3 regions of the Thermosediminibacter oceani DSM 16646 genome follow, and region 2 is predicted to be linked to each of the others. Evidence: riboswitches for the same ligand, from Rfam matches in the RefSeq annotation. Region 2 holds a riboswitch; each other region holds the start of a gene.
What was found. A riboswitch is a leader RNA that binds a small molecule or an ion and turns the genes downstream of it on or off. The one in region 2 is predicted to bind cobalamin.

Region 1 (7,416 bases), 630 kb from region 2:
TTCCGGGTGTGTTCGCCCATTTCCCGGGTTTGAAAGTGGTTATACCTTCCACACCCTACGACGTAAAAGGGCTCATTAAGGCCGCAATAAGGGATGACAACCCCGTGGTATTTGCCGAGCACAAATTGCTATACAGGGTAAAGGGCGAGGTACCCGATGAAGATTATGTACTGCCCCTCGGTAAAGCTGATGTAAAGCGAAAAGGGCGGGACATCACTATAGTTGCCGGTTCCATAATGGTTATTAGAGCCCTCGAGGCGGCTAAGGAGCTGGAAAAGGAAGGAATAGACGTGGAGGTTATAGATCCCAGAACATTAAAACCCCTGGATATGCGCACTATAATCGATTCGGTCAAAAAGACCGGCAGGGTTTTGATAGTGGAGGATGACCCCATGAGCTTCGGTTGGGGTGCAGAAGTAGCGGCAGGCATAGCGGGAAGCGAGGCTTTCGATTACCTGGATGCACCGGTCAAGAGACTGGCGGGACTTGATATTCCAATACCCTATAACCCAAATCTGGAAAGACATGCTGTTCCTCAGGTGGAAAACATTGTTGAAGCAGTTAGAGAATTGTTGAGATAATTCGATCAAGGAGTGATAAAATGGCTGAGATAGTAAGAATGCCCAAACTGGGTCTTACAATGACGGAAGGTACGATAGTAAAATGGCTGAAAAAAGAGGGGGAAGAGGTAAAGCAGGGTGAACCCCTGCTGGAAATACAGACCGACAAGGTGAACCTGGAGGAAGAGGCGCCGGCCTCGGGGATTTTAAGGAAGATCTTGGCCCCGGAAGGGTCGGTAGTGGCTGTGGGTCAAGAAATAGCGATAATCGGCGCAGAAACCGAGCCCCTTCCGGAAATAGGGAAGAACACAGGGGTTGAGGTAAAACAAGCTGGTGTGGAACCTGAACGCCCGGCACCCGCACCGCCACCCAGCGAAAAAGTAAAAGCATCTCCAGCGGCAAAAAGGGTAGCTAGAGAATACGGCATAGATTTGAAATCGGTAACCCCCACCGGGCCGGATGGCCGCGTAGTTGAAAGGGATGTACTAGAATATATAGAATCCAGGAAGGTTAAGGCAACACCAGTAGCCAGAAAAATTGCAGAAGAAAAGGGAGTAGACCTGTCCCGAATCGGCAAGCTGGAAGGCGAGAGAATCACAAAGCAGGACGTTTTGGAAGCCCTGAAGCTGGCTTCGGTTGAACCGCGGGAAGAATACAGAGTAATTCCCTGGGCCGGAATGAGAAAGATAATTTCCGACAAAATGGTAAAGACCAAGGCACAAGTTCCTCACTTTTACCTCACACTGGAAGTTGACATGGGTAAGGCTCTGGAACTCCGGGAAAAACTTGCGCCGAAGATTCAGGAACTAAACGGTGTGAAATTATCGATAAACGACATTCTCATAAAGGCGGCCGCCAGGGCTTTAGTGGAGCATCCTCTGGTAAACAGCAGCGCGGGGGAAGAGGGAATTGTCGTAAAAAACCGCATAAATATCGGATTGGCGGTGGCCCTGGATGATGGGCTGATAGTCCCTGTGATAAGGGATGCCGATAAAAAGGGTCTTGTTCAGATATCCAAAGAGACGGCGGAATTAATAAAGAAAGCCAGAGAAGGCAAGCTGATGCCCGATGATTACCTCGATGGAACTTTCACCATCTCAAATCTCGGAATGTTCGATATAGAAGAATTTTCAGCTATAATAAATGCACCGGAAAGTGCAATTTTGGCAGTAGGCAAGATCGTGAAAAAGCCTGTGGTAGTAGAAGACGAAATAGTCGTGAGGCCCATGATGAAGCTAACCCTGTCCTGCGACCACAGGGTGATAGACGGTGCCCTGGGGGCTAAATTCCTGCGCAGGATAAAACAACTGCTGGAGGACCCTGTTGAAATGTTACTATAATACCAAGTTTACAAGAGGAGCTGGTTGTCGTGCACTACGATATTGTTGTCATTGGGGGAGGCCCCGGGGGTTATGTGTCTGCTATATACGCTGCTAAAAAAGGGGCAAGAGTGGGGCTTGTAGAGAAAAGGGACCTGGGTGGGACCTGTCTTAACCGAGGTTGCATACCCACCAAAGCTCTAAGCCACTGCGCCCAAATTTATCAAAGTCTGGGAAATGCTAAGAATTTCGGTATTCTGGCCGAAAACGTTAAGATTGACTGGCAGCTTGCCCAGGGCCAAAAAGACTCTATAGTAAGAACCCTCGGCAAGGGCGTTGAAAACCTGTTAAAAGCCAACGGCGTATCGGTTTTCAGAGGCGAGGCGAAGCTAGAAGATGAGAGGAGAATAAGAATATATTACTCCGGAGGTCAACAGGTGATAACGGCGGAAAACATAATCCTGGCTACCGGTTCAAAACCGGCTGTTATTCCTTTTCCAGGGCACGACCTTCCGGGTGTTATCACCAGTGAAGAAGCCCTCGCCTTAAGCAAAATACCCGATTCAATGCTCGTAATCGGCGGGGGAGTAATAGGCGTCGAAATGGCGTGCATATACGGTTCCATTGGTTCCAACGTAACCGTCGTGGAACTCCTTCCGCGGATACTGCCCCGGGCAGACGAAGAAATTTCCTCCGAAATCAAAAAGGTTTTGCAAAGCAAAGGGATAAAGGTCCTCACCGGAACCCGCGTGGAGTCCGTCGAAAAGGAAAAAGACCTTTTAAAAGTGAACATAATTACGCCTGACGGGCCCCGTTCCATTGCAGTGGAAAAGGTGCTGGTTGCCGTCGGAAGGAAACCGGACCTGGAAGCTTTTGAGGATTTGAATATAGACCTAGACAAAAGCGGGGTCATTGTAGATGATTTTATGAGGACCAGCCTGAAAAATGTGTATGCCGTTGGGGATATTACGGGGAAATTTCAGCTGGCTCATGTGGCGGCTCATCAGGGTATCGTAGCAGCTTCCAACGCCCTCGGTGAAAATAAAAGAATGGACTACAGAGCAGTACCCAGCTGTATTTTTACAAACCCCGAAATAGCCTATGTAGGGCTGACGGAGTCGGAGGCAAGGGAAATTTACGGGGATGACATCAGGGTAGGCAGGTTTCCGTTTGTTGCCAGCGGAAGGGCTTTGACATTGGGAGAAAGCCTCGGGTTCGTTAAAATTGTCGCCGATTCCAGGTGGAACGAGATACTGGGGGTCCACATTATAGGGCCGGGAGCCACCGAGTTAATCGCTGAAGCTGCGCTGGCTATAAGACTTGAATGCACCGCACAAGAGCTGGCGGATACCATTCATGCCCATCCGACCCTGTCCGAGACCATTATGGAAGCTGCTATGGACCTTTTGGGAACGCCGATTCACAAGATGTGATTGAAATCAATGATGTGATTGAAATCAATATTGATATTTTTTAATTTTCGAGGTATAGTATAAAAAAACTGCTTAGTATTAAAATCTGAGGGAAGGAGTTGCCCCATGACCTCTAAGATGGAGGCCGAACTCTTTTGCCTTCATTGCAATAAGGACACGCCCCACGTGGTCACTTACGTGGGGAAAATCTTAAAAAGTATTAAATGCGAAGAGTGCGGGAACGAAATCGAGATTAAGCGGGAAAAACTCCTAGAAAATTATGCAGCCGAATTTATTGAGAGAATCCTCACCAAACCCTACCGCATGACTAGAGAACTGGAAAAGGATATAACCAAGTTTATACTTTCGCTGCCGATAAGGATAATTACAAAGCCATACAGGATTGTCAAAGAAGTAGAGGATATATTAAAAAAAGATTAAAATTAAATATATTAAACGGAGGGGTAAAATGTATCAAGGCATCGCGGCTTCGCCAGGTATCGAAATCGGAAAAGCTTTTGTGCTCAAAGAGAGCGAGATAGTCATAAGGGTCACTAGTATCACCGAAGATGATATACCCGCAGAAATAGACAGGTTGGAGGGAGCGCTGGCAAAATCGAGAGAACAGCTGCTGAGGGTAAAGGAAAAGGCTGAAAAAGAGCTCGGACCGGATAAAGCGCAGATTTTCGAGGCCCACATCATGGTACTGGACGATCCGATTTTTCTCGATGAGATAAGAGAGAAAATAAAAAGCGAGAGGATAACCGCGGATAACGCGGTACACCAAGTGGTTGAAAAGTACGTGGGCATGTTTGAAAACATGGAGGACGAATATCTTAAGGAGCGGGCTGCAGATATAAAAGATGTGGGTGACAGGATTTTAAAAAATATACTGGGCGTTCCGATCCAATCCCTTGCGGATTTAAGCGAAGATGTAATTGTGGTTGCGAAGGATCTAACTCCCTCTGATACCGCCCAGATGGATAAAGAAAAGGTGAAGGCCTTTGCGACTGATATGGGAGGCAGAACGTCTCATACGGCGATCATGGCAAGGTCGTTAGAGATACCGGCTGTCGTCGGCCTGGGATTCCTTTCGAAAGAGGTCAATGACGGTGATACTGTAATAATCGACGGCAACAAGGGCATTGTCTACGTGAACCCCGATGAGGAGACCCTGCGGCGGTATCATGCCCTGAGATTAGATTACATCAGATACAGGGAAGAACTGAAAAAGCTAAGGGATCTTCCGGCTGAGACCAGAGACGGTGCTAGAAGGGTCGAACTTTCAGCAAATATCGGAACTCCGAAGGATGTCAGGGGCGCGCTGGAAAACGGAGCTGAGGGTATAGGCCTTTACCGGACAGAATTTCTGTATATGGACAGGGAAAACCTCCCCGATGAGGAGGAGCAATTCCAGGCTTACAAACAGGTAGCCGAGGCGATGAACCCCAGGCCTGTTATAATAAGGACCCTTGACATCGGCGGAGATAAAAAGCTGCCCAGCCTTGACATGCCGGAAGAACTGAACCCCTTCCTGGGATGGCGTGCGATCCGGATGTGCCTGGATAGACCTCACATCCTAAAAATCCAGTTGAGGGCTATCCTAAGGGCCAGCCATTACGGTAATATCAAAATTATGTACCCTATGATATCGGGTATTGATGAGATAAGAAAAGCTAACGCGATTTTAGAAGAGGCTAAAAACGAGCTCAGGCAGGAGGGTGTGCCGTTCGATGAAAACCTGGAAGTCGGCATAATGGTCGAGATTCCTTCGGCCGCCGTTATCGCTGATATACTTGCTAAGGAAGTGGATTTCTTCAGCATAGGCACCAATGATCTGATTCAGTACACCCTTGCGGTGGACAGGATGAACGAGAAAATAGCCCACCTTTACGAACCCTTCCACCCTGCCGTGCTTAGGCTGATAAAAAACGTCATCGACGCATCCCATAAGGCGGGAAAATGGACGGGCATGTGCGGAGAAATGGCGGGAGACCCCCTCGCCGCTCCTATCCTGCTAGGTCTGGGCCTTGACGAATTTTCCATGAGCGCCACTTCGATATCGCAGGTTAAGAAAGTAATAAGGTCATTGACGTACGACCAGGCAAAGCAAATCGCAGCGAAAGCCCTTGAGATGGAAAGCGCCGATGAAATCAAGAAAATGCTGCATGAGGTCCTTGAAGAAAAAGAAAATTAATAGCTTGTCTAGGCTAAAATTTTAAAGTATAATATTAATAAGAAAGTAAAAAAAAGTTTATACCGCCGACAGGTACCCTTGGGGTTTAATAGGGAATCAGGTGCAAATCCTGAGCGGTCCCGCCACTGTAACCGGGGATAAACTGCTGAGCCACTGGGAGAAATCCTGGGAAGGCGCAGGGAAGATGATCCGGTAGCCAGGAGACCTGCCCGTCGGCCGCGGTACGAAGCCTTCGAGGAAGGGGTGAGTACTTTACGAAGGTAGTTTGCCCAGCCTTAAGTGATGAAGGCTGGGTTATAGTTTTTTTAAAATAAAAGGAGGTTTCAAAATGAAACTAAAATTCAAAAGAATAATTCCCGCGATCCTCATTGTGGTGATACTAGCTTCATTAACCGCGTGCGGTGCGAAAAACCAAGCGGACCCCAATCATAACGACCAAAATACATACCCGGTAAAAATAAAGGACCAGATGGGAAGAGAGGTTGTCATTGAAAAGGAACCGGAACGAATCGTGTCGCTCGCTCCGAGCAATACCGAAATCCTTTTTGCCCTGAGCTTAGGCGATAAAGTCGTTGGCGTTACCGATTACTGTGATTATCCCGAAGAGGCAAAGAAAAAGGAAAAAATAGGCGGTTTTGCCGACCCGAATATGGAAAAGGTTATATCACTCAAACCCGACCTGGTTATCGCTACCAGCATGCATGAAAAACCGGTAACAAAACTGGAAGAACTAAACATCCCGGTAATTGTTCTAAATCCTAAGAACATCGACGAGATCTTTGGCGCCATAGAGCTTATCGGAAGAGCGACGAACAAGGTCCAGCAGGCCGAGGAACTGGTGTCCGGTCTTAAAAATAGAATAAAAGCCGTTGAGGACCGGGTCTCTTCAATCCCTACCGATAAAAGGCCTCAAGTCTTTTACGAACTATGGCATTCGCCCATCACAACTGCAGGGCCCGGAACTTTCGTGCACGATCTTATAGAGAAAGCCGGGGGGCGGAATATTGCCGCTGATGCGGAGAAAGAATATCCCGAGTACAGCCAGGAAATGGTAATCGCTAAAAATCCGGATATAATTATATATTCCTATCATGGCAATAACGGTCAATCATCAGAACAAGATATAAGTAACCGCCCCGGTTGGAAAAATATAAAAGCCGTCAAAGAAGGCAAAGTTTTTTACGTGGATGAAGACATACTCCAGCTCCCCACCCCAAGGCTCGTCGACGGTCTGGAGCAGCTTGCTAAGATAATTCACCCCGAAATTTTTAAAGATTGACGGTGGTTATAGGATGGACCTAAAAAACAAGACTACGAAAATATACGCCCTGCTGCTGGTATTGATACTTCTCGCAAGTTTCGTATCGCTGGGAACGGGAGCGGTAAACGTACCGCTGTCAAAGATCTTAAAGATAATAGCGAGTCAAATTCCCGGTATCGGTGCCGGAGTGGTTTCCGACTGGTCGTCTTCTCAGGAAGTAATAATTTTGAACCTGCGGCTTCCGAGGATAATACTGGCTTTTCTCATAGGAGCGGAACTTTCCGCAGCCGGGGTCATCTATCAGGGCATATTTCGCAACCCTTTAGCCGACCCTTATATTATCGGCGCTTCCGCCGGTGCTTCACTGGGTGCATCCCTTGCCATTTTGCTGTTTCAGGGAGTGAAGGTTATGGGCATGGGGTCCGTGCCCGCTTTTGCCTTCCTCGGGGCCTTCTTAACTGTAATCATCGTCTACGTCATTGCCGGGATCGGCGGAAGGACCAGTTCTCACACCCTCCTGCTTGCCGGTATCGCGATAAGCAGTTTCATTTCCGCCGTGGTGTCCTTTCTGATGTATTTCAGCGGCCAAAAGCTCCAGCATATTTATTTCTGGATGCTTGGGAGTTTTTCCTCTCAGGGATGGAAGGAGGTTTACATGAATCTTCCC
Region 2 (7,416 bases):
CACCCGCATACCCTCCCTTTATTTTGTGTTTCATACGTCATAAAAAGCAAAAATTGTGCCAACCTATAACGGGGCGTTGAAACCCAATTTCCCTCCAAGCACCGCAAAAGTTTTTTGCCTGCGCTAATAATTTTTGCATTTTTGCCTTAAAATATAAAACTTTATCTACTGTCGATCCCGGATTGCGGTACATCCCCCATTACCTTTCATAAATACGTTTTCCGGAAAAATTAAGGTTAATCTTAAGAATTTCTTTAGATTCTCCTCAAAAGTCTCTAAAATTTGCAGGCTAAAATAAGCTTAGGAATCAATAAAACAAATGAGGGAGGGATACGCATGACAAAAAAAATTATAGCTCTCGGAGTGATGGCGGTAATCATCCTTGGAACAGCCGCCGTCGCTATAGCCGCAGTGCCGGAAAGCCTCAGAGCCGCCGGTGGAAATCTACCGATCCTCTCGCAGTTGAACCTGACCGATGACCAATACAGCAAACTAAAAGATATTAGAGCGGAGTTCTTCCAGAAAATGACCGAACTCAGAAACGAAATGGCGAAAAAGAACTTTGAACTGCAGGACCTATACTTTTCTAAAAACCCCGACCAGAAAGCCATAGACGCAAAGCTCAAGGAGATAAACGACCTCAGGAACCGGATGTTTGACCTCAAACAGGAATACTTCAGCAAAATGCGCGGAGCTCTAACCGAGGAGCAGCTTTCAAAGCTTCGTGAGTTCCGGGGTCCGGCCTTCGGTATGGGACCCGGATTCTGCCACGGCTACGGGCGCGGGATGATGGGCGGGTTTTTCGGCCCGGGATACGACCCCGGTACAACTCAATAATAAGCTCTACTTTTTCAGCCCGGGGCGGCCGAGCTTCACAGGCCGCCCCGGGTTTTTCTGTTTATTTTTTCGTAAATTGATTTTATTTATGTTATACTAAATTTATGGCACGATTAATTGCACTATTGATCTACGCGTAGGAGGCAAGCCGTGAGCGGTTACAGGATACTGGTTGTAGACGATGAGGATAAGCTCTTGGACTTGATTAAAAATTTCCTGGAAAAGGAGGGCTTTGCCGTTACTTGCGCTGACAGCGGAGTTGAAGCCCTAAAACTTCTGGAAAAGCGGAAGTTCGACTTGGTAGTCCTTGACATAATGATGCCGGAAGTTTCCGGGTTTGACGTCCTGAGGCGCATCAGGGAAAAAATTCAAATCCCCGTCATATTCCTGACCGCCAGGGCCGAAGAACCGGACAAGCTGCTGGGCCTGGAGCTGGGAGGCGATGACTACATAACGAAACCCTTCAGCCTCAGGGAGCTGGCCGCCCGGATTCGCGCGGTCCTTAGGAGGGCGAAACCCTCGGAGGCTGCAAATACCATCCTGGAATACGGCGGCATCAGGCTGGACCTCAACGAAAAAACCGCATCCCTTAACGGCCGGCCTCTCTTCCTGACACCCACGGAATTCAGGATACTGGCGATTTTAATGGCCCACCCGGGAACGATAGTCTCCAGGCTGCGGATATTGGAAGAGGTTTTCGGCGGTTACTACGAAGGGTACGAGAGAAACCTGGATACGCATATCAGCAACCTTAGGAAAAAACTGGGGGATAACCCTTTAAATCCCCGTTATATAAAAACCGTCTACGGCACGGGTTATAAGCTGGGAGGTTTGTCATGAAAAAGAGAGGAATAGGATTTCGCGTGACTGCTAGCCTGGTAGCCGTATCCCTCCTGACGTCGGTGCTCTCCATCCTGTTCTTTTATTCCCTGACCAGAAAGGCGTTCAACGATTATGTGCGAGAAAACCGGACCCAGATAGTCCTTCAGGTGAGCAGGATCGTGGGCGATATATACGACCAGGCAGGTTGGGTGGGTGTTCAGCAATTGCTGGAGGGCATATCCTACATGAGAAGAATGCACAGCTCCCACATGGGGATGGGGCCGGGCTCCATGGGCGGTATGGGGCTGATATTTTTAATGCAGAACGATATAATAGTAACCGATGCATCCGGCAGGGTAGTAGCATCCACGCGCGGCTTCAACGGGCAGGCACGCACCGCCAGCATCACGGCACCGGTGCATTCCGGAGGTGAAATCGTGGGCTTCGTCACCGTGAGATCCCCCCTTAAGCCCGCCGAGAGAAGCCTGGAATTCGTTTTCTACAGGACTTTGTCCTCCTATTCCCTCTTTTCAGTGGCCTTCGGCCTCGGCCTGGCCCTCTTAATAGGAGCGCTGGTCTCCAGGCGATTGACGGAACCGATAAAACAGCTTTCAGCAGCCGTAAAGCGCTTTTCCAAGGGCGAAAGAGACGTAAAGATCACGCTGGAAACCGGAGACGAGCTGTCCAGTCTTGCCGAGGACTTCAACGCCATGGCCGAAAAAATAAGAAAAAGCGAGGAACTGCGCAGGAACCTGACTGCGGACATAGCCCACGAACTAAGGACCCCCATAGCCATAATTCAGGGCACCCTTGAGTCCATCCAGGAAGGAGTGCTGGAACCCACGCCGGCCCTGATGCTATCCTTGCAAGAAGAGGTCTCGCGGATGACCCGCCTCATTAAAGACCTGTCGGACTTAAGCCTCGTCGAGGCAGGCAAGCTGGAATTGAATAGAATCAAGATCTTCCCCGCTGAACTTGCGGGTAAATTCATCCATTTCAAAGCTGAGGCAGAGGCTAAAGGTATACGGTTCGACATCAACTTCCCGCGGAACCTGCCGGCCGTATACGCGGACCCGACCCGTCTCGTGCAGATAATAACTAACCTGCTGTCCAATGCCCTGAAGCACACGTCTTCCGGCAGGATAGAACTCTCCGCAGAGAAGGCCGAAGGAGGGGTAGTTTTCAAGGTACAAGACACCGGCAGCGGTATAAAAAAAGAAGACCTGCCTTACATTTTCGAGAGGTTCTACAGGGCAGAAAAATCCCGCTCCCGCAAGACCGGGGGTACGGGATTGGGTCTTGCCATCACCAAAGGACTGGTGGAAGCCCATGGCGGCAGGATCTGGGTGGAGAGCCGCGAAGGCGAGGGTTCGGTTTTCAGCTTTTTCATACCTTCAGCAACTTGACAATCATCTTCACAAGTTTTATAATTATTTTAAAACTGGAAATTTGAAACCTTCAAGGTGCCCCTTTTTGGGGAGAATAGGGAAGTCCGGTGAAAGTCCGGCGCGGTCCCGCCACTGTAACGGGAAGCCGCCTTATAAGATGCCACTGGGAAACCGGGAAGGCATAAGGCGGCGATGAACCGGAGCCAGGAGACCTGCCTTGAAAGGTAGTGTCCGGGGATGATGGTAAAGTCCACGGTCTAATTTGTAAATTAGACTGTGGACTTTTTTGTTTACCAGTTAACTCATAATTCCGGACAGGAGGTATTATCCATGATCAATCAAAAAACAAAAAATCTAACCTTAACCGCCATGTTTATAGCCCTTAGCTTCGTAGGGGCCGCCATAAAGGTGCCCAGCCCCACGGGAACCGTGGCCTTCGACTCGGCACCGGGATACATGGCCGCTCTCTTTCTCGGTCCCGGTTACGGAGCCATGACCGCCGCTCTGGGGCATATATTCACCAGCATGAACGTGGGCTTTCCGCTGTCGATGCCGATACACCTTTTAGTAGCGGCGGAAATGGCATTTTTCGCTTGGGTATTCGGTCTCGTGGGCCAAAAGAACCTTATACTTGCGGTGGTCGTCGCCTGGCTGATGAATGGTATCCTGGCGCCGGCAAGTTTAATCCCTTTCCTTGGGACCGGCTTTTTCGCAGCGATGGTGCTTTACCTCATAGTAGTTTCAGCGCTGAACGTGGCTGCCTCCGCAGTGCTTTACTCTATTATACGGCGGTCAAAGGGTGAATACAATGCCCTATAAAAACGCAGCCGCACCGAATAGGGACGTGGCCCTGGTGGAGATTCAGCCCGGGATATATCTTGCCGTTGCCTGCGATTCCGCGGGAGGCATCGGGGAGAAGGAAAGGGATGTGGTGAAGGTGCCGCCTTACATCACCGGCAGGTTCACCTGCCGTGTGGCGCTGATGGAACTGCTGGCAATAGGTGCGGACCCCCTGGCCGTCACCGCAACTATATGCAGCGAACCGTCGCCAACGGGCGAAGGGCTGCTGAAGGGCATCACCGACGAACTTTCCGCGTCCTGCCTTAATATACCCGTCACCATCAGCACCGAAAAGAACATCCCTACCTGCCAGACCGGGCTGGGCGTAACTGCCGTCGGCCTCGTTAAAGAAAAGGGGCTGCGCATGGGGAGGACAAAATCGGGGGACGGGATTTACTGCCTCGGCGTTCCGAAGGTGGGAAACGAGGTCAGCCTCGATGACCCCGAAATAGCCGATACCGGTGCTGTGAAGCGGCTTTTAGGCCTTTCGGAAGTGCACGATATAATTCCGGTGGGCTCAAGAGGGATCAAAGGTGAGGTGGAACACCTGGCGCGGGTGTCTGGGCTTTCGGTGCAGTGGGAGGCTCGTTTACCCGTAAATACGGAAAAATCGGCGGGACCTGCTACGTGTGTCGTTTTTACCGCGCCTAAGGCGCCGGAAATAAAGGGCCCCACCCCGGTTTTCCGGCTGGGGGCTCTCCTCTGATTACTTTTGCTGTACGCTTTTTTCCGCCTCCTTTATATTTTTTTCGGCTATCTGGTACTTCATCTTGATGAGGTTGGGATCCTTTGCATCAATAGCTTCGGACAGCTCCTTCAGCGAGAATTCGACCTTGCTGGCCACCATGGTGTCTTTCAACTGCGATTTGCCCGTTTCCCACTCCTGCAGGGCTTTGCTCATCGAGGCTGCCGCTTCCTGACCCTGATTGTTTAGAGCCCTGTACGCCGCATCCCTTGTGTAATACAATGTTCTTTTTGCACCCATCGCCGGTCCGCCCTGAAACAGCCTTCCGAAAGCCACGGTTCTATCGTAAAGGTCGTTGGCTGCCAGCAGGCCGCCGTAAAGGTCCTGCCTTGTAAGCATTTGGGTCAGTTCGTTCAGTTTGCCGTTAAAGGCAGTGATCATCTCCATTCCCGCCCCTTTTTTCAGTGCTTCTTCCCGGAATTCGTTCCAATGGGAATGGATGAGAAATACCATCTTTTCGTATTTAGACCAGTCGGGCTTTTGCTGGCTGCCTCCCTGTTGCTGACTCCCCTCCTGCTGCCCGCACCCCTGCTGGCCTCCCTGGCTGCCCTGCCTTTGCTGTCCTCCCTCTTGGCTACCGCCTTTCTGTTCTCCCTGGCCGCTCTGACCTCCGGAACCTCCTTGAGTTCCTCCCGGTGGGGCCTGGATGGCCAGGTAATCTTTTTCAAACTCTTTGATGAGTTTTTCTACATCTTCCTCCAGGTTTTTTAGCGCGAACATCCCCTTTTTATCCTGACCTGAGCTCTCAGGGGAAGACCTGGCGGACCCTCTGGAGCAGCCAGCCGCTAAGGCCAGGCACAGCAAGAGGAGCAATAAAAATACTCTTAAGGTTCTGGGGTGTTTCACGTCCAAACCACCTCTTTCACCTTAAGAGTATTTTTCCCGGTCTTTGCCTTTTTTATTTAAACCAGGGCGAACATGAGCTCCCCTTCGGCGGCGGTTTCACCGTTGACGGTGGCTCTTGCCTTTCCCTTGCCTACGGGGCCCTTGAGCTTTATTATCTCCACTTCCAGGGTGAGTACATCCCCCGGTACCACCTGTCTTTTAAACCTCATGCCGTCGATACCGGCAAACAGCGCGAGTTTCCCTTTGTTCTCTTCGGCGCTCAGTATGGCGCAGGCGCCCACCTGAGCCAGAGCTTCTACTATTAGCACTCCCGGCATGATGGGCCTACCGGGGAAATGCCCGGCAAAAAAGTGCTCGTTGGCGGTTACATTTTTAACCCCGACGGCTTTCCTGCCGGGCTCCATTTCAAGGATCCTGTCCACCAGCAAAAAGGGATATCTGTGGGGTATTATCTTTTGAATTTCTTCGACTCCCAGCATAAAAAACCTCCGTTACTTGCCGTTGTTATACGTATTTGGAGAGCTGCCTGTACAATTGTTCCGCAATTCCTATCCCGTTATTCCCGGAAAGTTGCTCGGCCAGGGCATCATCATGCATGGACTGAACTATATCGAAGGCCAAGCCCTGTTCAAAAAATCCCGTCTTCGGCACGGTTTGTCGCATCTCTTTTAAGAGGTATCTCAAAAAGATTGCCTCGAATTGTTTGCACGCCTTTTTCAGTTCGGCTTTCTGTCTTTCGGCTTCAACGGACATAGCGGCGGAGTTTAAAGGTTCAACTTTCAAGCCTCAAGGCCTCCTATCTCCTAAGATTATTGGCTTGGCCCAGCATTTCGTCGGCGGTCTGGATGGCCTTAGTATTTATTTCATAAGCCCTCTGGGCTACGATTAGATTCACCATCTCATCCACAACCTGCACGTTGGACATCTCCAGGAAGCCCTGCAGTATGGTGCCGAATCCGGGTTCGTTTGGGTCCTCTTTCAGCTGGTATTCTCCCGATGCGGCCGTCTGCTCAAAAAGGTTGTTCCCCACGGCCAGCAGGCCTTCGGGGTTTAAAAACCTGGCCAGTGCGATAGTTCCGATTTCCTCAATATTACCGTCCGCATCGCGGCCCGTAATGGTGCCGTTGGCCGATATGTTTATATCCGTAAGGTCTTCGGGTATCGATATGTAATCCTCATCGGTGTCGAGCACGTAATACCCTTCCGACGTGACCAGGTACCTGTCGTCACCGTCTATGGATACTTTAAAGGATCCATCCCTGGTAAAAGCCCTGCTTCCGTCGGGCCTTTCCACCACGAAGAAACCTTCTCCCTCGATGGCCAGATCGAAGGTGTTTCCAGTCTGCTGGAGGTTGCCCTCGGTAAAAAAGCGGGTAGTCGAGGCGGGCCTTACACCGTGTCCCACCTGCAGTCCCACCGGATTTCCCTGTCCGGGTTGAAAAACGTCGGGCCTCCGTAAAGTTTCGTATAGCAGATCTTTAAACTCCACCCTGCTTTTCTTGTAGCCGGTGGTGTTTACGTTTGCCAGGTTATTTGAAATCACGTCGACGTTGAGCTGCTGGGCAAGCATACCCGAGCTCGCGCTCCAGAGCGCTCGCATCATGACAAATCCCTCCCTATTTAATCTAGCTGCCTCGGTCGTTCAGCAGCGGAGGGCCCCTGCAATGCAGTCCGGCCCTATTATTTTATATCTTCGCGATTTCGTTTACAGCACCGGCCAGCGTGTCATCGTGGGCTCTCACCATTCTCTGGTTTGCTTCGTACGCCCTGAAGGCCGATATGAGGTTTACCATCTCGGAAACGGCGTTTACGTTGGCACGCTCCAGGGCCCCCTGAATTATCCGCGCATTGGCCGGTAAAGGCACGCCCTGAGCCCTGTAAAGGTTGTCGCCCTGTTTTTCTAAAGACAAGCCCGCCGGAAAAGCCGCAATTCGGAGC
Region 3 (7,416 bases), 410 kb from region 2:
CCCCATCAGGCCCAGCAGCCTAAGGAATTACCTTACGAGGGATAAAGAAGGAGGTTAAGCATGAAAGAAGCTGTTCTCGCCACTGGAAGGAGAAAGACCTCTGTCGCCAGGGTGTGGCTTACGCCTGGAACGGGAAGAATCCTTATCAATAAAAGGCCCTTTGAAGAGTACTTCCCGCTGGAAACGCTGAGGAACGACGTAACCAGACCTCTCGTTGTGACAAACACCCTGGGCAAGTTTGACATTATAGCAAATGTAAGGGGCGGCGGAGTTACAGGCCAGGCCGGAGCCGTAAGGCACGGCATAGCCAGAGCCTTGCTGCAGATCGACGAGACCTTCAAGCCCATGCTCAGAAAGGAAGGTCTGCTCACCCGCGACCCGCGTATGGTCGAGAGGAAAAAGTACGGTCTCAAGAAAGCCCGCCGTGCACCGCAGTTCTCGAAGAGGTAAAGAAGGACGCAGTCCTTCTTTTTTCTTTTTTGCTGGACAAAAGCTGTTAAAAATTGTACTATAAATTTAAAAAAGCCTACTTTGTAAACTTAAACGGGAGGCTGAAACTATGTACGATCTTGCCATTATCGGAGCCGGGCCGGCGGGGCTTTCGGCAGCGATTTACGGCGCCCGCGCCAGGCTTTCCACGGTGATGATCGAAAAAATGTATCCCGGCGGGCAGGCTGCAATTACCGACATTATCGAGAACTACCCCGGCTTTCCCGAGGGCATAGGCGGGGCGGAACTAACCGAAGCCATGAAAAAACAGGCCGAGCGTTTTGGAGCACAGTTTTTGAACGGAAACGTGGAGAAGATCGAAAAAGTAGGAGAAAAATTCCTAATCCGGCTAAAAACCGAGACTTTGGAGGCTAAGACCGTCATCCTCGCCATGGGTGCCGAAGCAAGGAAGCTCGGGGTTAAAGGCGAGAAGGAGTTCACCGGCAGGGGAGTCTCCTACTGCGCCACCTGCGACGGCGCTTTCTATACTGATAGGCCCGTAATGGTGGTGGGCGGTGGCGATACCGCCATAGGGGAGGCCATCTACCTCACTCACTTTGCCACCAGCGTCACGGTGGTGCACCGCAGGAACGAACTTCGGGCCACCAAAATACTCCAGGAAAGGGCCTTCAAAAACGAGAAGATTAAGTTCATATGGGACTCCGTGGTCGACGAGATAAAGGGCGGCGACGCCGTAGAGGAAGTTGTCGTTAGAAACGTAAAAACGGGAGAGAAAACCTCGGTCCCCGTCGACGGCATCTTCGTAGCAATCGGGTGGGATCCCAACACCGCCATAGTGAAGGACCTGGTACAGCTGAACGAACGGGGTTACATAGTAACCGATGAAAACATGGCAACAAACGTACCGGGACTTTTTGCCGCAGGGGATATAAGGGAAAAATCCCTGCGCCAGGTTGTAACAGCCGTTGCCGACGGAGCCATTGCGGCAGTTTCAGCCGAAAAGTATCTGGAAGAGCACCAGATGAGATAAATGCCTTTGAAAAAAGGGCCTTCGCGGTTTATGCGAGGTCCTTTTTTATTGTATTTTGCCCAACGTATAATCTGTGTGATGGGTTATTTCCAAATGTGAGCTACTTGAAGTGCCGCCTCCTCTTGCAGGATAATAAAAAAATCACACTCAGTGTATTTATTTTTATAACACCGGTTGAATATATATACATAATGATGTATAATTATAAAAAATTTCTCAGCGGGGAGATGATATCGTGAAGAAGGTGGTGCTCGCCTATTCGGGTGGACTCGACACTTCGGTTGCCATAAAATGGCTAAAAGAAAATTACAACTGTGATGTGGTGGCCCTCTGCGCAGACCTGGGAGAGGGCAAGGACCTGGAGTTTATAAAAAATAAGGCTGAGAGAGTTGGAGCGATAAAGTGTTATGTGGTGGACGCAAAGGAAGAGTTTATTAAAAATTACGCATTTTTCGCCCTGAAGGCCAACGCCCTTTACGAAGGGGTTTACCCCCTGAGCGCAGCCCTTTCCAGGCCGCTCATCTCAAAGCTCCTGGTGGATGTGGCAAGGCGTGAAGGGGCCTTTGCGGTGGCCCACGGCTGTACCGGAAAGGGCAACGACCAGGTCAGATTTGACGTGTCGGTGGCGGCGCTGGCACCGGACCTGAAGGTAATCGCTCCGGTAAGGGAATGGCCCATGTCCAGGGAAGAAGAAATAGAGTACGCAGTAAATAACGGCATCCCGGTGCCCGTCGGCAGGCAAAACCCGTTCAGCATAGACCAGAATCTCTGGGGAAGGAGTATAGAATGTGGCGTCCTGGAAGACCCGTGGGTGGAGCCGCCGGAAGAGGTCTTCCAGTGGACCGTGTCGCCGGAAAAAACCCCGGATGAGCCCACTTACGTTGAGATAACCTTCGAAAAGGGCGTGCCCGTAGCTCTGAATGGAAAAGAAATGGCACCGGTGGAACTGGTGCAGGAGCTTAATAAGATCGCCGGCAATAACGGTTTCGGGCGGATAGACCACGTGGAAAACCGCCTTGTAGGCATAAAGTCCAGGGAAGTTTACGAATGCCCCGCATCCCTGCTACTCATAAACGCCCACAGGAATCTTGAAAGCCTGACCCTACCGAGAGAGGTGCTGCACTTCAAGTACGGCGTCGAGCGGAAATACGCCGAGCTGATATACAACGGCCTCTGGTATTCGCCACTGAAGGAAGCCCTGGATGCTTTTATAGATGAAACCCAGAAGGTCGTCAGCGGCACTGTTAAGGTGAAGCTTTTCAAAGGCAGCGCCATGGTGGTGGGCAGGAAATCGTCCCGTTCGCTGTACGATATAAAACTTGCCACGTACTCCGAGGAGGACCTGTTCGAGCACAGGGCGGCCATGGGGTTCATAACTCTGTGGGGGCTTTCCACAAAGGTTTACGCCCGGGTCAATAAGAAAAACGAGCCTCAAACGGAGGGATAATCGCATGAGCAAAAAACTATGGGGCGGAAGGTTTGAGAAGGAAACCGACGATCTGGTTGAAAAATTCACCGCATCGATAGATTTTGATAAGAGACTTTACGAACAGGATATAAAAGGCAGTATGGCCCACGCCAGGATGCTGGCAAGAGCCGGCATAATCCCGAAAGAAGAGGCCGCCGAGATCATAAAGGGGCTCCTGGAGATCAAGCTTGAAATAGAACGGGGCGAATTCCCCTTCACCTGCGAACTGGAAGACATACACATGCATGTGGAAAGCCGGCTCTTTGAGAAAATAGGCCCGGTAGCTGGCAAGCTCCATACGGCCCGCAGCCGCAACGACCAGGTGGCTCTGGACCTACACCTTTACGTAAAGGAGAAGATTGCGGAGGTCGTCGGAAAAATCGACGAACTCATGAAAGTACTCCGGAAACTGGCTGCGGAAAACCGTGATGCGGTCATGCCCGGATACACCCATCTCCAGAGGGCGCAGCCGGTGACCCTTTCCCGGCACTTAAAAGCCTATTATTACATGCTCCGGAGGGATAAGGAGCGCTTTTCGAAAGCGTTAAAGGGCGCCGACATAATGCCCCTGGGGGCATGCGCCCTGGCCGGAACCACGCTCCCCATAGACAGGGAATACACCGGGGAACTTCTCGGGTTTTCTAGAATTTACGAAAACACAATAGATGCCGTCAGCGACAGGGATTTCGTCATCGAATTCATATCCTGTTCGGCAATACTCATGGTCCACCTTTCCAGGATGGCCGAAGATCTGATCCTGTGGAGCACCTCCGAATTCGATTTTATAGAGCTGGACGACGCCTTCGCCACCGGCAGCAGCATTATGCCGCAGAAAAAGAATCCCGACGTGCTGGAACTCATCCGGGGGAAGGCGGGGCGGGTCTTCGGCAACCTGATGTCGGTCCTGACCGTGATGAAAGGCCTGCCGCTTTCATACAACCGGGATATGCAGGAGGACAAAGAGCCGCTCTTCGACACGGCGGATACCGTGATTGGGTGCCTTAAGGTACTGCCGAAATTGCTTTCCACCATGAAGATCAAGAAGGAAAACATGAAGAAAGCCGTAGAAGAAAGCTTTTCCGACGCCACCTATTACGCCGAATACCTGGTGAAAAAGGGCATGCCCTTTCGGGCAGCCCACGAGGTGGTGGGGAAGATGGTTTCCTACTGTATCAAGAAGAATAAGAAACTGAGTGATTTGAGCCTTCGGGAATTCAAGAACTTTTCCAAGCTCTTTGATGAAGATGTGCTGGACCTTTCCCGCTATCCGGAAAAAGTGAAAAATAAAAAAGTTTTATAGGGTTTTTAGCTCACCGGCAAGGTGAGCTAAAACTTTTAAGTTTCAACCCGAAAATAAAAACAAAGTCGAAGAATTTATTAAATCATTGAAGCGAAAATACTGAAACTAAAAATGTATACACCCCAAACCCGGAACCAAAGGCAAATACCATATGTTCCCTGTTCGGGGTGTTCTTATAATTTTTATTCTAATTGTCCGGATACACCCGCTTCATCGAAGGTTGCCATTTCGCTGATTATTTTTAATGCTGCTTCGACAAGGTTAAAAGCTAAAGCCGCTCCCGTGCCTTCTCCTAACCTCATTCTCATGGAGAGCATCGGCTCGAGCCCCAGGAGCTTTAACATGGTTTTATGGCCCGGCTCCTCCGAAGAATGGGATGCGATCATATAATTGGTACAGAGGGGCTCGATTTTGGCTGCTATAATTGCGCCAGCCGTCGATATAAAGCCATCGATAACTACCGGTATTCTGCGTGATGCGGCTCCGAGGATGCATCCGGCTATGGCCCCTATTTCCAACCCGCCTACCTTGGAGAGGACTCCTATAGGGTCATTGGGGTCCGGTTGGTTTATCTCAAGAGCCCTATTTATAGCCTTGATTTTTAATTTCAGCCTTTCGTCATTAATTCCCGTTCCCCTGCCGACCAATTTTTCCAGAGGTTCATCGGAATATACGGCTAAAATTGCGCTGCTCGGGGTAGTGTTGCCTATACCCATATCACCGGTGCCTAAAATATCGGCACCTTTGTCTATTTCGTTCCATGCCGTTTCAATGCCAACCTCTATTGCCTTTATTGCTTCCTCCCTGGTCATCGCGGGTCCCCGTGAGATGTTGTCCGTTCCCCGCCTTACTTTTTTTATTATCAAATCGGGATGAAAAACATCGGCAGCGGTGCCCACATCCACGCATACTATTTTGGCCCCGGCGTGGCGGGCAAGAACATTTATTCCCGCTCCACCGGAAAGAAAATTTAATATCATTTGGGGAGTAACTTCCTGGGGAAAAGCGCTTACGCCTTCCTCTACGACGCCATGGTCTCCCGCCATGATTGTTATTACTTTGTTTTTTATTTTCGGGTAGAGTTCTCTTTTTATGCCTGCCATTTTTACGGCTAAATCCTCTAGAATTCCGAGACTACCCCGAGGTTTGGTGAGGTTGTCCAGGCGTTCTTTGGCTTTTTTCATTGAAATTTCATCCAGATCACCTATGTTTTTTAAGGCCTCTTCTAAAAGTTTCATTGTAAAAACCCCCTTTTAAGGATTATTAATTAAAAAAGTCCCTAACTGCGTAAAAACACAGCTAGGGACTTTACCATCATCCCGAAAGCAAAAGCAAGACAGGCAGGTCTCCTGGCTCGGGTTCATCTTTACCTTACGCCTTCCCGGTTTCCCAGTGGCATTATATAAGGTAATATCCCCCTCACAGTGGCGGGACCGCTCAGGACTTTCACCTGATTCCCTATTCTCCCTTATACGGGCACCTGTCCGCTGAGTATTCAGTTTTACTTTTCAGTTAATAATATTATAATAGAATATTTTAAATAAATCAATATTACATTCCTTAACGACAAAGGATAGAAAACCTACCATCCGAGCAGTGTAAGCATAAAACCCAATACTATGAAAAATGCAATAATAATCATCAGAAATACATCGTATTTTCTTTTTAGTAAAGATACTATTCCGCAATAGGATATTACCAACAATATAATGGAAAAGATTATATAAATTACTTTTACCCCGAAAGTTTCCGTAAGCCAGCGATATATTTTCTTCGGTATGATGAACTTTGGTTGAATATTCACCTCTATAAATTCTATTATTATGTCATTGACTTTGTCCTCCATATGCCAAATCAGACCTCATATTAGTTATTTTCTTTTTCCAATGTCTTGTTGAAAGCAGAATGCATCATGCCTAACATAATTCCAAAAATTGCTGTATATACCCAGGCGAATCCTTCTTTGGCAAAAGGCAAATAATACATAACTTCATATATTTTATTAACGTTTAATCCGGCTGCTGACAATCCATCAACAACACTTATCAGCAACGTAAAAATGGTTGCATATACATAACAACGATTATTTTTAATAAACGAACCGAAGGCGTTCATCAGGATTAAAACTATGACTACCGGATATACCGATACCAGAATCGGGACTGAGAATTTAATAATCTTTTCTACTCCAAAAGCACCCATAAAAGCGCTGAAGAGGGATATAATTACTACCATGGTCTTATAGCTAATCCTGTTTTTTGTCAAGCGGCTGAAATATTCGGCGGCAGTTGCCGTTAAACCTACCGATGTGGTCATGCATGCAAGAGAGACTGCAAGCCCGAGAGCGACTTTGCCGAAACTCCCGAATTCCTTTTCGACTATGGAAATTAATAACGCTGTCTTTCCTATTTCTCCATCAAAGAGGGTCGAAGCAGTAGCCCCGAGATACATAAGACCGCCGTATACGAAAAGTAACCCAAGGGCAGCTATTAGTCCGGAAAGAATTGTTAATTTGATCTGATCCCCTGGCTTATCATATCCTTTTTCTCTTACTGCATTTACTATGATTCCTGCAAGAATTATAGAACCGAGGGCATCCATTGTTTGATAGCCTTCCATAAAGGATCTACCAAAAGCATTCGGTATTTTAGAAGCAGTAAATCCGCCTATGGGGTCTATTATTCCTTTGATTATGATTATAGCGAGCATTATAAGTAGAGTAGGGGTTAATATTTTACCTATATAATCTATTACCTTAGATCGGTTAATAGTAAAATATATGTTTATTGCAAAATAGATTAAACATGCCAGCAATATGTTGAAATCCGGCATAATCGGTGCTATACCCATTTCATACGTAGTTGCTCCCGTCCTCGGTATTGCAAGAAGAGGTCCGATGCATAAAACAATAGCAAAGTTCAATGCATTTGCGAAAGTTTTGCCTGCTTTGCCGGCAAAATTATCAAAACTTCCTTCGTTTAGGGCCACTGTAATAATACCTAAGAGTGGAAGGCCTATACCGGTGAGCATAAATCCTAACAATCCCAAAAACCATTTGCTGCTCAATTGAAAACCTATAGACGGCGGAAAGATCAGGTTACCTGCCCCGAAAAACATAGCAAAAAGGGCAAAGCCAATTACAATAACGTCTTGGAGTTTTTTATTCAT

Region 1: linked by a shared signal. The riboswitch ahead of TOCE_RS07180 (ABC transporter substrate-binding protein) and the one ahead of TOCE_RS10070 (ECF transporter S component) in region 2 are both predicted to bind cobalamin.
Region 3: linked by a shared signal. The riboswitch ahead of cobT (nicotinate-nucleotide--dimethylbenzimidazole phosphoribosyltransferase) and the one ahead of TOCE_RS10070 (ECF transporter S component) in region 2 are both predicted to bind cobalamin.

The regions. Positions count from the first base shown of each region.
Region 1 is NC_014377.1:1,391,568-1,398,983, reverse strand. Features, by position in the region: gene TOCE_RS07205 (alpha-ketoacid dehydrogenase subunit beta) at 1-581, shown strand, start outside; gene TOCE_RS07200 (dihydrolipoamide acetyltransferase family protein) at 602-1,900, shown strand; gene lpdA (dihydrolipoyl dehydrogenase) at 1,930-3,312, shown strand; gene TOCE_RS07190 (hypothetical protein) at 3,418-3,732, shown strand; gene ptsP (phosphoenolpyruvate--protein phosphotransferase) at 3,761-5,488, shown strand; cobalamin riboswitch at 5,542-5,715, shown strand; gene TOCE_RS07180 (ABC transporter substrate-binding protein) at 5,817-6,767, shown strand; gene TOCE_RS07175 (FecCD family ABC transporter permease) at 6,781-7,416, shown strand, end outside.
Region 2 is NC_014377.1:2,017,643-2,025,058, forward strand. Features, by position in the region: gene TOCE_RS10055 (Spy/CpxP family protein refolding chaperone) at 337-837, shown strand; gene TOCE_RS10060 (response regulator transcription factor) at 988-1,677, shown strand; gene TOCE_RS11750 (sensor histidine kinase) at 1,674-3,065, shown strand; cobalamin riboswitch at 3,104-3,281, shown strand; gene TOCE_RS10070 (ECF transporter S component) at 3,378-3,866, shown strand; gene TOCE_RS10075 (AIR synthase related protein) at 3,856-4,593, shown strand; gene TOCE_RS12000 (hypothetical protein) at 4,594-5,478, opposite strand; gene fabZ (3-hydroxyacyl-ACP dehydratase FabZ) at 5,535-5,957, opposite strand; gene TOCE_RS10090 (rod-binding protein) at 5,983-6,261, opposite strand; gene flgG (flagellar basal-body rod protein FlgG) at 6,275-7,081, opposite strand; gene flgF (flagellar basal-body rod protein FlgF) at 7,164-7,416, opposite strand, start outside.
Region 3 is NC_014377.1:146,357-153,772, forward strand. Features, by position in the region: gene rplM (50S ribosomal protein L13) at 1-45, shown strand, start outside; gene rpsI (30S ribosomal protein S9) at 61-450, shown strand; gene trxB (thioredoxin-disulfide reductase) at 560-1,480, shown strand; gene TOCE_RS00800 (argininosuccinate synthase) at 1,716-2,927, shown strand; gene argH (argininosuccinate lyase) at 2,932-4,248, shown strand; gene cobT (nicotinate-nucleotide--dimethylbenzimidazole phosphoribosyltransferase) at 4,431-5,486, opposite strand; cobalamin riboswitch at 5,571-5,746, opposite strand; gene brnQ (branched-chain amino acid transport system II carrier protein) at 6,115-7,416, opposite strand.